Regions from separate parts of the Streptomyces sp. NPDC093544 genome, predicted to be linked through region 1. Evidence: riboswitches for the same ligand, from Rfam matches in the RefSeq annotation. Region 1 holds a riboswitch; the other holds the start of a gene.

Region 1 (7,715 bases):
GACGCTTCATGCTGAAGCTTTCCGGCGAGGCGTTCGCCGGCGGCGGCGGACTGGGCGTCGATCCCGATGTGGTGCACAAGATCGCCCGTGAGATCGCGGCCGTCGTGCGCGGCGGCGCCCAGATCGCGGTTGTCATCGGCGGCGGCAACTTCTTCCGCGGCGCGGAACTCCAGCAGCGCGGCATGGACCGGGCGCGCTCCGACTACATGGGCATGCTCGGCACGGTCATGAACTGCCTGGCCCTCCAGGACTTCCTGGAGAAGGAAGGCATCGACAGCCGTGTCCAGACCGCCATCACCATGGGGCAGGTCGCCGAGCCGTACATCCCGCTTCGCGCCGTACGGCACCTGGAGAAGGGCCGTGTGGTCATCTTCGGCGCCGGTATGGGCATGCCGTACTTCTCCACCGACACCACTGCCGCCCAGCGCGCCCTGGAGATCGACGCCGAGGCTCTGCTGATGGGCAAGAACGGTGTCGACGGTGTGTACGACTCCGACCCGAAGACCAACCCCGAGGCGGTCAAGTTCGACTCGCTCAGCTACGGCGAGGTCATCACCCGCGACCTCAAGGTCGCCGACATGACCGCCATCACGCTGTGCCGGGACAACAAGCTGCCCATCCTGGTCTTCGAGCTCCTGGCGGAGGGCAATATCGCGCGGGCGGTCAAGGGTGAGAAGATCGGCACACTCGTGGGTGAACACAGCAGCCGGGCCTGACGGGACCGGCCCCGACCGGGGTCGAGCTCTGACCGGACACGGACCCCGACCGGGGGATGGACAATGTCCTGCCGGTCCGGAACCGTGCAGGAACAAGACGCGACGCAGCCGGCTGCCACCTCCACGAGGAACAGCTGCCGGGCCTACTCAAGACGCAGGAGCAAGTGGTGATCGAAGAGACCCTCCTCGAGGCCGAGGAGAAGATGGAGAAGGCCGTCGTGGTCGCCAAGGAGGACTTCGCCGCGATCCGCACCGGTCGTGCGCACCCGGCGATGTTCAACAAGATCGTGGCGGACTACTACGGCGCACTGACGCCGATCAACCAGCTGGCCTCGTTCTCGGTGCCCGAGCCGCGCATGGCGGTGGTGACCCCGTTCGACAAGAGCGCGATGCGCAACATCGAGCAGGCGATCCGCGACTCCGACCTGGGTGTCAACCCGAGCAACGACGGCAACATCATCCGGGTGGTGTTCCCCGAGCTGACCCAGGAGCGCCGCAAGGAGTTCATCAAGGTCGCCAAGACCAAGGGTGAGGACGCCAAGATCTCGATCCGCTCCGTTCGCCGCAAGGCGAAGGAGACCATCGACAAGCTGATCAAGGACGGCGAGGTCGGCGAGGACGAGGGCCGCCGTGCGGAGAAGGAACTCGACGACACCACGGCGAAGTACGCCGCCCAGGTGGACGAGCTCCTCAAGCACAAGGAAGCGGAGCTGCTCGAGGTCTGATGAACGACTCTTCCTGGGCGCCGCCGCCACAAGCCGGGTACTGGGGGCCGTCCGAGCAGGGGCCTGTCCAGGGGGCTGCCCCGGCGGGTCCCGCATACGATGCGTATGACGCGCAGCACACTCGGCCCATGCCCATCGTGCCCGACGTACCCGAACATGGCGGAGACCAGGATGACGACCGGGGGGCCGCTCGGCTGAGCGGTCCCCTGTTCCGCGACGACACACCGGCGACGGCGCCGCCCTACGGGGGCCCGTCGCAGAAGCCGCAGGAGCCCATGCCCAGCGCCCCACAGCCCGCCCCCGCACCGCAGAAGAAGAGCGCGGGACGGGACTTGGGCGCGGCCATAGGAGTGGCTGTCGGGCTCGGTGTGGTGATCGTCGCGTCCTTGCTCATCGTCAAGGCCGTCTTCATCGGCGTGATAGCGGTCGCCGTGGTGGTGGGGCTGTGGGAGCTCACCTCGCGGCTGGAGGAGCGCAAGGGCATCAAGGCGCCTCTCGTGCCGCTGGCGCTCGGCGGTGCGGCGATGGTCGTCTCCGGTTACGTCCGGGGCGCCGAGGGTGCGTGGGTGGCGATGGCACTCACCGCACTGGCCGTCCTGGTCTGGCGCATGACGGAGCCCCCCGAGGGCTATCTGAGGGACGTCACGGCCGGTGTCTTCGCGGCCTTCTACATCCCGTTCCTGGCCACGTTCGTCGCGCTGATGCTCGCGGCCGACGACGGCTCACGGCGGGTACTCACGTTCCTGCTGCTCGCCGTGGTCAGTGACACGGGCGCGTACGCGATCGGCTGGCGCTTCGGCAAGCACAAGCTGGCGCCGCGCATCAGCCCCGGCAAGACCCGCGAGGGCCTGGTCGGAGCGGTCACCTTCGCGATGGCGGCGGGTGCGCTGTTGATGGAGTTCCTGATCGACGACGGCACCTGGTGGCAGGGCCTGCTCCTGGGCCTCGCGGTCGCGGCCAGCGCCACGCTCGGCGACCTCGGCGAGTCCATGATCAAGCGTGACCTGGGCATCAAGGACATGGGCACGTTGCTGCCGGGGCACGGCGGAATCATGGACCGGCTGGACTCGCTGTTGCCCACGGCTCCGGTGGTGTGGTTGCTGCTGGTGATCTTCGTCGGGTCCGGCTGACCTGCTGTTGTGAATGCGTCTGTACGTCGCTGACGTGCGGGTTTGTCGGTGAGGGGTTCGTTGTCCACAGGGCGGCGAGCCCCTCTCCGTATGTCTGCGACACTGGTACAGCCATGCCTAAGCCCGGAGAACTTACATTCGTCGCCCCGCGCGGAGCCAAGAAGCCGCCGCGGCATCTTGCCGATCTCACGCCCGCTGAGCGTAAAGAAGCGGTTGCCGCGATCGGTGAGAAGCCGTTTCGTGCCAAGCAGCTGTCGCAGCACTACTTCGCGCGGTACGCGCACGACCCCGCGGAGTGGACGGACATCCCGGCCGCCTCGCGCGGGAAGCTTCAGGAGGCGTTGCTTCCTGAGCTGATGACGGTGGTTCGGCATATGTCGACCGACCAGGAGACCACCCGCAAGACCTTGTGGCGGCTCTTCGACGGCACGCTCGTCGAGTCCGTGCTGATGCGGTACCCGGACCGGGTGACCATGTGCATCAGCTCGCAGGCCGGATGCGGGATGAACTGCCCGTTCTGTGCGACCGGGCAGGCCGGGCTCGACCGGAACCTCTCCACCGGCGAGATCGTGCACCAGATCGTCGATGGCATGCGGGCGCTTCGGGACGGGGAGATCCCGGGTGGTCCGGCGCGGCTCAGCAACATCGTGTTCATGGGCATGGGCGAGCCGCTGGCCAACTACAAGAGGGTGGTCGGGGCGATCCGCGCGCTGACCGACCCCGAGCCCGACGGGCTCGGTCTCTCGCAGCGTGGCATCACCGTCTCGACCGTCGGGCTCGTCCCGGCGATCAACCGGCTGTCCGACGAGGGCTTCAAGTGCCGCCTCGCCATCTCTCTCCACGCACCCGACGACGAGCTGCGCGACACCCTCGTACCGGTGAACACACGATGGCAGGTGCGGGAGGTGCTGGACGCCGGCTGGGAGTACGCGGCCAAGTCGGGGCGCCGGCTCTCCATCGAGTACGCGCTGATCAGGGACATCAACGACCAGGCCTGGCGTGGTGACCGGCTCGGGCGGATGCTCAAGGGCAAGCCCGTGCATGTCAATCTCATCCCGCTGAACCCGACGCCGGGTTCGAAGTGGACCGCCTCGCGGCCCGAGGACGAGAAGGCGTTCGTCGAAGCGATCGCGGCGCACGGGGTGCCGGTCACCGTTCGGGACACCCGTGGTCAGGAGATCGACGGGGCGTGCGGTCAGCTCGCGGCCACCGAGCGGTAGCCTGGCCACCGTGGTTGCGTACGTGCATCCTTAGTTCCTACATCTTCATATTCCGACAGGGGAGCGCCACAGCGCTGAGAGTGCGGTAGCCGGGTCACCGGCGGGCCGCAGACCCTCAGAACCTTGCCCAGGTCATTCTGGGTAGGAAGTTCGGTCAATACTCAAGCTGTTGCGCCCTGCCCGGGAACTGTCAGAGGTTCCCGGGCAGGGCCGCGTCTCTTCCTGGTCATCCCAGGAGGAATTCAGTGAGCAAGAAGAAGACGATCACGGCCGTCGTTGTCGGTCTCGGGCTCGTCACGCTTTCCGCGTGCGGCTCGACCGACTCCGGTTCCGGGAGCGGCGCCGACTCCAAGACCGTGACTCTCGTCAGCCATGACTCCTTCGCCTACTCCAAGGACGTGCTGAGCGCCTTCGAGAAGGAGTCCGGGTACACGGTCAAGGTCCTCAAGGACGGCGACGCCGGGCAGGCCGTCAACAAGGCGATCCTCACCAAGGACAACCCGCAGGGCGACGTCTTCTTCGGCGTCGACAACACCCTGCTGTCCCGCGCGCTCGACAACGGGCTCTTCCAGTCCTACGAGGCCAAGGGCTCGGACGAGATCCTCCCGGAGTACCGGGTCGACGAGGACAAGCACCGAGTGACGCCCATCGACACGGGCGACATCTGTGTCAACTACGACAAGGCCTACTTCACCGAACACAAGCTGACGCCGCCGCAGTCCTTCGATGATCTGATCAAGCCCGAGTACAAGAACCTGCTCGTCACCGAGAACGCCTCGACGTCCTCGCCCGGCCTCGGCTTCCTGCTCGGGACCGCCGCCAAGTACGGGGACGACGGCTGGCAGGACTACTGGACGAAGCTCAAGGCCAATGGCGTCGAGGTCGTCGACGGCTGGGAGCAGGCGTACAACGAGGACTTCTCCGGCTCCGCGGGCGGCAAGAAGGCCAAGGCGGACCGGCCGCTCGTCGTCTCGTACGCCTCCTCGCCGCCCGCCGAGGTCATCTACGCGGACCCGAAGCCGAAGACCGCGCCGACCGGCGTCGCGACCGGCACCTGCTTCCGGCAGGTCGAGTACGCGGGGCTGCTGAGCAACGCGAAGAACACCAAGGGCGGCGAGGCGCTCATCGACTTCCTGATCACCAAGCAGTTCCAGGACGACATGCCGCTGAACATGTTCGTCTACCCGGTGGTGGAGGGCGCGAAGGTGCCGGCCGAGTTCACGGAGTTCGGGCCGCAGGCCAAGGACCCCGAGACCATGGCCCCCGACAAGATCGCCGAGAACCGTGACCAGTGGATCAAGTCGTGGACCTCGCTCGTACTGAAGTGACGCCCCGGGCGGGTAAGAAGTCCCGTGAGCAGTCCCGCCGGGGAGGCGCGGCGCGGCTCGGGCTCATGGCCCTGCCCGTCGCGTTCTTCGGCGTCTTCTTCGCCTACCCCGTGGCGGCGATCGTGGCCCGCGGCCTCAAGGTCGACGGGGTCTGGCAGCTCGGTCGGATCTGGGACGTCCTCGCGCAGTCCGACATCCGGCACGTGCTGTGGTTCACCACCTGGCAGGCGCTCGCCTCGACCGCGCTCACGCTGCTGATCGCACTCCCCGGCGCGTACGTCTTCGCGCGCTTCGATTTCAGGGGCAAGCAGGTGCTGCGGGCGGTGGTGACCGTGCCGTTCGTGCTGCCGACAGTCGTCGTCGGTACGGCGTTCCTCGCCCTCGTCGGCCGGGGCGGACTCCTGGACGAGCTGTGGGGCGTACGGCTCGACACCACGGTCTGGGCGATCCTGCTCGCGCATGTCTTCTTCAACTACGCGGTCGTCGTCCGCACGGTCGGCGGGCTCTGGTCACAGCTCGACCCGCGTCAGGAGGAGGCCGCCCGGATGCTCGGCGCCTCCCGGCTCGCGGCCTGGCGGAAGGTGACGTTGCCGGCCCTGAGCCCGGCCGTGGCCGCCGCCGCGCTGATGGTGTTCCTCTTCACCTTCACCTCCTTCGGTGTGGTGCAGATCCTCGGCGGCCCCACCTTCTCGACCCTCGAGGTCGAGATCTACCGGCAGACCTCGGAGATCTTCGACCTCTCCACGGCGGCGGTGCTGACGATCATCCAGTTCGTCGCGGTGGGCGCGATCCTCGCCGTGCACGCCTGGACCGTACGGCGCCGCGAGACCGCCCTGCGTCTGGTGGCCCCGGAGACGACCGCACGTCGGCCGCGTGGGGCCGGGCAGTGGGCGCTGCTGGCCGGGGTCCTCGCGACCATCGCCGTACTGCTCGTGCTGCCGCTGGCCGTGCTGGTCCAGCGGTCCCTGGACGCCCCCGACTTCGGGTACTACAGGGCATTGACGACCGACGACAGCGGCATCTTCCTCGTCGCGCCGATCGAGGCGATCGGCAACTCCCTGGAGTACGCGCTCGCCGCCACCGCCATCGCCGTACTGATCGGTGGTCTGGCGGCCGCGGCCCTGACGAGGCGTGCCGGACGTCTCGTACGAGGCTTCGACGCGTTGCTGATGCTGCCGCTGGGGGTGTCGGCGGTGACCGTCGGGTTCGGGTTCCTGATCGCGCTGGACGAGCCGCCGCTGAATCTCAGAAGCAGTTGGATCCTGGTGCCGCTCGCGCAGGCACTGGTCGGCGTCCCCTTCGTCGTACGGACGATGCTGCCCGTGCTGCGGGCGGTGGACGGGCGGCTGCGGGAGGCCGCGGCGGTGCTCGGGGCGTCGCCGTGGCGGGTGTGGCGCGAGGTCGATCTGCCGATGGTGCGGCGGGCGCTGCTGGTCGCGGCCGGGTTCGCCTTCGCGGTGTCGCTGGGCGAGTTCGGGGCGACCGTCTTCATCGCACGGCCCGACAACCCGACGCTGCCGGTCGCCGTGGCCCGGCTGCTCGGGCGGGCCGGTGACCTCAACTACGGCCAGGCGATGGCCCTTTCGACGATCTTGATGGTGGTGTGCGCGGTGGCCTTGCTGCTGTTGGAGCGGGTACGGACCGACCGGACCGGGGAGTTCTAGATGCTGCTGAGCCTTGAGACCGCGACCGTGCGCTTCGGCGGGCGGGCGGTGCTCGACGCCGTCGACCTCGCGGTCGCCGAGCACGATCTCGTGTGTGTGCTGGGGCCGAGCGGCAGCGGCAAGTCGACGCTGCTGCGGGCGGTGGCCGGGCTCCAGACGCTCGACGCGGGCCGGGTGCTCCTCGACGACCGCGACCAGGCGCAGGTGCCCGCGCACCGACGGGGCGTCGGCCTGATGTTCCAGGACCACCAGCTCTTCCCACAGCGGGACGTGGGCGGCAATGTCGCCTTCGGGCTGAGGATGCACGGGGCGGGCAAGACCGAACAGGCGGTACGCGTACGGGAGTTGCTGGAGCTTGTCGGCATGCCGGGCGCCGGACACCGGGCCGTCGCCGCGCTCTCCGGTGGTGAGCAGCAGCGGGTCGCGCTGGCCCGTGCCCTCGCTCCGCGCCCCCGGCTGCTGATGCTCGACGAACCGCTCGGCCAGCTCGACCGCTCGCTGCGCGAACGCCTCGTCGTCGAACTCCGCGAGCTCTTCACTGAGTTGGGTACGACCGTGCTGGCCGTCACGCACGACCAGGGCGAGGCCTTCGCGCTGGCCGACCGGGTCGTGGTGATGCGCGACGGACGAATCGCCCAGTCGGGTACGCCACTTGAGGTCTGGCAGCACCCCGCGGACGAGTTCGTGGCGCGCTTCCTCGGCTTCGACAACGTGGTCGACGCCACGGTGAGCGGGGAGGCCGCGGATACCCCGTGGGGGAAGGTCCCGGTGCCAGAAGGCGCCCCGCAGGGGCCGGGCACGCTGCTGGTGCGGCCCGCGGGCGTACGGCTGGTGGACGCGGCGGAGGGGCTGCGCTGCACCGTGGTCGCACGGACCTTCCGGGGCACCCATGTCGCCGTACAGCTGCAACCGGAGGACGCGCCCCGGCTCGA
Region 2 (7,715 bases), on a different contig from region 1:
ACGATCAGCTGGAAGTTGTGCGGATTGCGGATCCCGAGCCCGGATCCGATCGGCGACCCCAGCGGCATGATCGCGGCGCACCCGACGTCTTCCAGCTTCCGCGCGAGCACAGGGTCGTCGTTCGTGTACGGCAGCACGGTGAACCCGTCGTCCACCAGCGTCTCCGCCGCGTCCAGCAACTCGATCGGATCGGGCAGCAGCGTGCGCTCGTCGGCGATGACCTCCAGCTTGATCACGTCGGTGCCCAGCGCCTCGCGCGCGAGGCGGGCGGTCAGTACGGCCTCGCCCGCGGTGAAGCAGCCCGCCGTGTTCGGCAGCACCCGGATGCCGAGCCGGTCGAGGACGGACAGCACCGAACCGTGCACGTAAGCGTTTACGCGCCGCATCGCGACCGTCGTCAGCTCCGTGCCGGAGGCGACGAGCGAGCGCTCCAGGACATCGAGGCTGGGCGCACCCCCCGTACCCATGATCAGACGGGACGAGAAGGACGTACCACCGAGGACAAAGGGATCGTCGGCCATGGGTCAGCCTCCTTGGACTGCGGTGAGGACTTCGACGCGGTCTCCCTCGGCGAGGGAGGTGGACGACCACTGCCCGCGCGGGACGACGGTTTCGTTGAGCGCGGCGGCGACCCCGGACGGGGCCGGGGTGAGCGCCGCGACGAGCGTGTCGAGAGCGGTGCCGGCGGCGATGCGCTGCCGCTCCCCGTTGACGAAGACGCTGACGAGGATGTTCATGCGGGCTGCTCCGTGCGGGCCGGGCTGAAGCGCTTGGGGGTGAAGGGGCGTGCCACGTCGGGCAGTTCACCGGTGGTCAGGGCGTGCGCCATCGCGTCGCCGGTGACGGGGGTCAGCAGGACGCCATTGCGGTAGTGCCCGGTCGCCAGGAGGAGCCCGTCGAGCTCGGTCGGACCGAGCAGCGGCGCGTTGTCGGGCGATCCGGGGCGCAGCCCGGCGCGGGTCTCGGTGAGCGGCAGCTCGGTGATCCCCGGGACCAGCTCATGGGCGTCTCGCAGCAATTCGTAGACGCCGCCCGCGGTCACCGTCGTGTCCCAGCCGAGCTCCTCGTTGGTCGCGCCGACGACGAGCTCGCCGTTCTCGCGCGGCACCAGGTAGACATGGCTGCCTCGCACGACGGCGCGCACGGTGCGGCTGAGGAAGGGCGCGTACGGCCGCGGCACCGTCAGCCGCAGCACCTGCCCCTTCACGGGGCGCACGGGCGGCAGTACGGCCTCGGGAACGCCCGCGAGGCGCCCGCTGAGACTGCCCGCGGCGAGGACCACCTGCCCCGCCGACAGCTTGCTGCCGTCCGCGGTGACGACTCCCTGGGCCCGGTTCCGTACCACGCCCAGGCGCTCGGCCCACGTCCGGCGGAACACCACCCCGGCCCGCTCGCACGCTGTGACCAGGGCCTTCGCGAGGCGGCGCGGATCGATCTGGTGGTCGCCGTCGACCCGCAGCCCGCCGCGCACGCCGGGCGCGAGCATCGGTTCGAGGCGGCGGCACTCGCGGCCGCTGAGCCACTCCGAGTCGAGCCCCGACTGACGTTGCAGGGTGTGCAGTTCGCGCAGGTGGGCTCGGTCGTCGGCGTCGAGTGCGACGGCCAGGGTGCCGCACCGGCGGTAGCCGAGATCCTGGCCCGTCGCCTCGGTGAGCTCGGCGACGAAGTCCGGGTACCGGTGTGCGGAGGCGAGGTTGAGGCCCAGCAGGGTCTGCTCGCCGAAGTGCAGTTCGGTGACGGCGGCGAGCATGCCGGCCGCGACCTGCGCGGCGCCGCCGCCGGGCTCGGGGTCCACCAGCGCGGTCGTCAACCCGCGCTGCGCGGCCCGCCAGGCCGTCACGAGCCCGATGATTCCGCCCCCGATGACAAGGACGTCTGTGGTGCCTGATGTCAGGGATGTACGGGATGTATGTGATGCCTCTGATGGTGTACGCGACATGGGCGTCCAGCCCCTCCCTTCGCCGGCATGACCCGGATCAGGTTCGTACGGTCGGAGGCCGTCCCAGCCTCCCTCTCAGCCCGGTGCGTCCGGACTCCCGCGAGTGCTTTACGTTGGCCAGCCTAGCTCGCTGCGTATGTCTCAGTAAGGGAGCCTCCGCGGTCATCTCCTGGGTACCCGCGAGGGTGAGCGGTGCGCCGTCGGTCAACCCGACCGGCGCGGAGCAGGTCAGGACGGGCGGTGTGGAGCAGGTCACTGAGCACGCCACCTGACTGACGAATTGTCAGCTGTCTATGGTGATCCGGTGACCGAGAAGACGCAGGTTCAGGAGCGGACGGTACGGCAGGTCGTCGTCGTGGGCGCGGGCATGGCGGGCGTGCAGACCGCGGTCGCCCTGCGGGAACAGGGGTTCCCCGGCGGCGTGACGCTGATCGGGGCGGAGCCGCACCAGCCGTACGACCGGCCACCGCTGTCCAAGGCCGTACTGCTCGGCAAGGCCGAGGGCTCCGCCTTCGACCTCGACTTCGAGGCACTCGGCATCGACCTGCGGCTCGGGCGCGAGGCGCTCGGCGTACGCCCCGGGGACCATGAGCTGGACACGGCCGCGGGCCCGGTGCCGTACGACGTCCTGGTCATCGCGACGGGCGCGGAACCGATCCGGCTGCCGGGCACGGAGGGCGTGCCCGGGGTCCATCTGCTGCGCACCCTGGACGACGCCGAGCGGCTGCGTCCCGTGCTCGCCCAGCAGCACGACATCGTGGTGGTCGGGGCGGGCTGGATCGGCGCCGAGTTCGCCACCGCGGCGCGAGAGGCGGGCTGCGCGGTGACCGTCATCGAGGCGGCCGACCGGCCGCTCGCCGGGGCGCTGCCCGCCGAGGTGGCCGCACCGATGACCGCCTGGTACGCGGACAGCGGGGCCTCGTTGCGCACCCACGCGCGCGTGGAGCGCGTCGAGCCCGGCGCGGTGGTGCTGGACGACGGCTCCCGGGTGCCCGCGGGCGCCGTGGTCGTCGGTATCGGCGCGCGCCCCGCCACCGCCTGGCTCAGCGGCTCCGGCATCGAGCTCGGCGCCCACCGAGAGGTCGTGGCCGACGACCATCTGCGGACTTCCGTGCCGGACGTCTACGCGGTCGGCGACTGCGCTTCCTTCCCTTCGGGAAGGTACGAGGACCGCCTTCTGGTCCACCACTGGGACAACGCCCTCCAGGGCCCGCGCACGGTGGCGGCGAACATCATCGGCGAGTTCCCCGTGGCGTACGACCCCGTCCCGTACTTCTGGTCCGAGCAGTTCGGGCGCTTCGTCCAGTACGTCGGCCACCACGCCCCCGCCGACACCATCGTCTGGCGCGGTGACCCGTCCAGCGCTGCCTGGACGGTCTGCTGGCTCCATGACGGCCGCCTGGTCGCCCTCCTCGCGGTCGGTCGGCCCAGGGACCTGGCGCAGGGCCGGAAACTCATCGAGGCGGGCATCCCGATGGACCCGGAGCTGCTCTCGGACCCGTCGCGGCCACTGAAGACGGCGACGGTGACGCCGTAGTCGGGACTGGTTCGCCGTAGGCGGAACCGGTGCTGGACGGGCGAGAACCCATGCCGCACGGGCGATCCGGCCGTGCGGTGACCCGATCCTGACGGGACTCGGCTACCGAGTGTCAGTCCGGGATGGCAGGCTTGTCGTGTGACCGAGATTGACGCAAAGATCGATGCTCTCGTCCCCGCCTGGCTCACCCTCCCCGACATCGCCGAGCAGTTCGGTGTCGAGGTGACCCGCGTCCGGCAGCTGGTCAGGGAAGGCCAGCTGATCGCCGTACGCCGTGGTGAGAACCGCGCGCTGCACGTCCCCGCCGCTTTCATCGACGGGGCCGAGCAGAAGGTCGTCAAGGGCCTGACAGGCACCCTGACGCTCCTGCGGGACGACGGTTTCTCCGACGAAGAGATGCTCGAGTGGCTCTTCACCCCCGACCCGAGCCTGCCCGGCACCCCCGCACAGGCTCTCAGCGAGAATCGCGGCACGGAGGTGAAGCGTCGCGCCCAGGCGCTCGCCGTCTGACCGAGACAGACCGTCCGATGTTCGGACCACGGCGGCCATGGACCACCCCGGCCGCCGTGGTCCCCACGCACCGACAACGGGGGATCCACGCATGCCCGACAACGCCGCAACCGCACGCGCCCAGCTCGCCGACGCCCGTGTCTACCTGTGCACGGACGCCCGCAGGCGCCAGGGCGACCTCGCCGATTTCCTGGACGCGGTCCTGGACAGCGGTGTCGACATCGTGCAGCTGCGCGACAAGGGCATGGAGGCGGCCGAGGAGCTGGAGCACCTCCAGGTCTTCGCGGACGCCTGCGCGCGCCACGGCAAGCTGCTCGCGGTCAACGACCGGGCGGATGTGGCGCACGCGGCCGGTGCCGATGTGCTGCACCTGGGCCAGGGCGACCTCCCGGTTCCCGCCGCCCGCGCCATCCTCGGCGACGAGGTCCTGATAGGCCGCTCCACGCACGCCGGGTCCGAGGCCGCGGCAGCCGCCGTCCAGGAGGGCGTGGACTACTTCTGCACCGGCCCCTGCTGGCCGACCCCCACCAAGCCCGGCCGCCACGCACCCGGCCTTGACCTGGTCCGGTACACGGCCTCGCTGGGCACCGACCGCCCCTGGTTCGCCATCGGCGGCATCGACCTCGGCAACCTCGACGAGGTGCTGGAGGCGGGTGCCCGCCGCGCCGTCGTGGTGCGGGCGATCACGGAGGCGGACGACCCGGGAGCGGCGGCGGCGGAGTTCGCGAAGCGGCTGCGCGGAGTGCAGCTGCCCGAGGAGTCGGCCGAGTAGCCGTCCGGGTAGTTGTCCGAGTAGCCGTCCGACGGCTTGTCTGAATAGCTGTCCGATTGGCTGAATAGTTGTCCGGCCGCTGTCCGAGGAGTGGACAAGAAGTCGACAAATCGGACAATTCTCGGCTGTGCGGTTGGGGGACCGCATCCCCCTGGCTAACCTGCGGGTATGGCCCTCGGATCTGCTTCCACCAGGACTGACCACGCGCGAACCGTGCGCGACATGCTCGCGACCGGCAACAAGACGTACTCGTTCGAGTTCTCCGCGCCGAAGACCGCCAAGGGCGAGCGGAACCTGTGGAACGCGCTGCGCCGGGTGGAGGCGGTCGCGCCCGACTTCGTCTCCGTGACGTACGGAGCCGGCGGATCCACCCGCGCGGGCACGGTCAGGGAGACCCAGCAGATCGTCGCCGACACGACGCTCACCCCGGTCGCCCACCTCACCGCGGTCAACCACTCCATCGCTGAGCTGCGCAACATCATCGGCCAGTACGCGGACGCCGGGATCCGCAACATCCTCGCCGTGCGCGGAGACCCGCCCGGCGACCCCATGGGCGACTGGGTGCCGCACCCCCAGGGCCTGGCCTACGCGGCCGACCTCGTCCGTCTCATCAAGGAGTCCGGCGACTTCTGTGTCGGTGTCGCGGCCTTCCCCGAGATGCACCCGCGCTCCGAGGCCTGGGACCAGGACGTCGCGCGCTTCGTCGACAAGTGCCGGGCCGGCGCCGACTACGCGATCACCCAGATGTTCTTCCACCCTGAGTCGTATCTCACCCTGCGCGACCGGGTCGCCGCGGCTGGCTGTGCGACTCCGGTGATTCCTGAGGTCATGCCGGTGACGAGTGTGAAGATGCTGGAGAGGCTTCCGAAGCTCAGCAATGCCTCGTTCCCGGACGTTCTGAAAGAGCGGATCCTCACAGCCAAAGACGACGCGGCGGCTGTACGCTCCATTGGCATCGAGTTCGCGACGGAGTTCTGCGCGAGACTGCTGGCCGAGGGAGTCCCCGGACTGCACTTCATCACCCTCAACAACTCCACGGCAACGCTGGAAATTTACGACAATCTGGGTCTGCACCACCCGCAGCAGGCCTAGACCGGTCGCACCCGCGTACGACACACTGCGTAGCGGCCACTGGGAGAGGGGCGTACATGGGCTGGACGGTCCTCTATATCGCTTTCGGCGTCGTCGCGCTCTGGCTGCTCGGCGAGGTCCTACTGCAGTACAAAGCGCGGCTGCGCTACCGGCTGCTCGCCTTCGGGGGCTTCCTCGGCGTGGTCCTCGGTGTGCTGATCCCCTCCGTGGTGGTCATCGGCCTGGGCGCGGCGGCGTTCGCGGTCGGCCAGACGTACGTCACGCTGTCGTTCCGCCGCGGGTTCGCGGAGGGCTGGGCCGTCGGCAACCGCCAGGGCGCCGACAAGGCCAAGGGCAAGAGCAAGCGTCGCCGCGGCGAGCCGGAGCACCAGGACCCGTCGCTGGAGGTCTCCGGCCTCGAAGCGGCCGACCCCACGGCATTTGAGCAGCACGACGAGTTCGCAGGCGAGGACAACGTCTTCTCGCCCGCGCAGTCCGACCGCTTCATGCCGCCGGGTTCGGGTGAACCCGGCGCCGCCGAGAGCACCGCCGTGTACGAGCCGCAGCCCCTGCCCGACGACACCGGCTCCTACGGCGTCTACGACGCCACCGCATACGCGGCAGCGGCCGACCAGTCCTACGACTCCGCGGCCCAGGGCCAGGACCAGCAGGCCTATGCATACGACGGCTACTCCGGGTACGACCAGCAGCAGTACGGCTACGACAACAACGGCCAGCAGCAGTACGCCGCCTACTCCGACCCGTACATCGGTACGCAGACCTACAGCGGTGCCTCGTACGACAACACCACCTATGGCGGCGGCGAGCAGCAGCAGTACCCGCAGCAGGGTTACGGCCAGGACCAGTACGCCGCCGGTACCTACGGCGACGGCACTCCGCCCGGTGGCGTCTGGGTGCCGCAGCAGCGCACCGACGAGTACGGCGGCGAACTCCCGCCGGAGCAGCCGTACCCGTACCAGGAGAACGGGAACGGGAACGGCAACGGGAACGGGAACGGCACCGGGTACGACGAGCAGCAGTACCGCTACTGAGGGCGGCCCGCACCGGACTTGGTGCGGCCCTCTTCCCCTTCAGCGCACCAGGATCACCGCGAGCCCCGGAACTCCGGCCCTTCCACGATCAGTCCGGCCACCAGCGCGCCCGACATGCCCGCGTGCGGCAGGCCGCCGCCGGGGTGGGCCCAGCCGCCGACCGCGAACAGGCCGGGCAGGCGAGTGCTGTTCGCGGGATGCAGCAGAGTTCCTGCCGCGCCCGACAGCGAGGGCGCGGGTATGCCGCCGCCCTGGGCCCCCGTCTCCTCCTCGGTGTGCACGGGCGTGCGCACCTCGCGCCACAACACCCGCTCACGCAGCCCCGGAACGGCCCGCTCTGCGGCGGCGGCCATCCGGTCCGCGAAGGCGTCCGCGGCCCCGTCTGCCGTCCAGTCGTGGTGGGTCTGGGACGGCACCGTCGACGTGAGCACCACGGACTCGTGCGCCTCATCGGGGCGCAGGCGTGGGTCGTCCGGCCGCTCGACCCACACGGTCGGCCGCTCGGGCGGTGTACCAGGTCCGAAGAGGTCGAGCTCCGCCTCCCGGTCGGTGGTGTGGACGACCGTGCGGTGCGCGGCGCCCGCCTCTCGCGCACCGCGCAGCGCGAGACAGACCACGACCTTGCCGGCGACGAGGGTCTCCGGCTTCGGCACCACGTCGTCCCCCACGTACAGCTCGGTACGGCTCAGGCCGCTCAGCCGCCAGGGCCCACTGCCGACGACCGTGTCCGCCTCGACGACGGTTCCGTCCCGCAGCTCGACCCCCGCGGCCCGGCCGTCCTTCTCCACGACCCCTGTGACCTCGGCGCCGAAGACGAACTCGACCTTCCGGGCG

The links. Region 1 has a riboswitch for thiamine pyrophosphate ahead of AB0N66_RS04960 (thiamine ABC transporter substrate-binding protein). Riboswitches for the same ligand answer to the same signal wherever they lie in the genome.
Region 2: it holds a riboswitch for thiamine pyrophosphate, as region 1 does, so the genes downstream of both, thiO (glycine oxidase ThiO) here and AB0N66_RS04960 (thiamine ABC transporter substrate-binding protein) in region 1, are expected to answer to the same signal.

What each region holds. Positions count from the first base shown of each region.
Region 1 is NZ_JBFBEA010000003.1:135,641-143,355, reverse strand. Features, by position in the region: gene pyrH (UMP kinase) at 1-716, shown strand, start outside; gene frr (ribosome recycling factor) at 884-1,441, shown strand; gene AB0N66_RS04970 (phosphatidate cytidylyltransferase) at 1,441-2,571, shown strand; gene rlmN (23S rRNA (adenine(2503)-C(2))-methyltransferase RlmN) at 2,685-3,791, shown strand; TPP riboswitch at 3,839-3,957, shown strand; gene AB0N66_RS04960 (thiamine ABC transporter substrate-binding protein) at 4,037-5,119, shown strand; gene AB0N66_RS04955 (iron ABC transporter permease) at 5,185-6,783, shown strand; gene AB0N66_RS04950 (ABC transporter ATP-binding protein) at 6,784-7,715, shown strand, end outside.
Region 2 is NZ_JBFBEA010000002.1:55,970-63,684, forward strand. Features, by position in the region: gene AB0N66_RS02575 (thiazole synthase) at 1-521, opposite strand, end outside; gene thiS (sulfur carrier protein ThiS) at 525-737, opposite strand; gene thiO (glycine oxidase ThiO) at 734-1,894, opposite strand; TPP riboswitch at 1,937-2,050, opposite strand; gene AB0N66_RS02590 (FAD-dependent oxidoreductase) at 2,244-3,476, shown strand; gene AB0N66_RS02595 (Rv2175c family DNA-binding protein) at 3,615-3,986, shown strand; gene thiE (thiamine phosphate synthase) at 4,078-4,758, shown strand; gene metF (methylenetetrahydrofolate reductase [NAD(P)H]) at 4,927-5,850, shown strand; gene AB0N66_RS02610 (hypothetical protein) at 5,907-6,881, shown strand; gene AB0N66_RS02615 (NAD(P)/FAD-dependent oxidoreductase) at 6,935-7,715, opposite strand, start outside.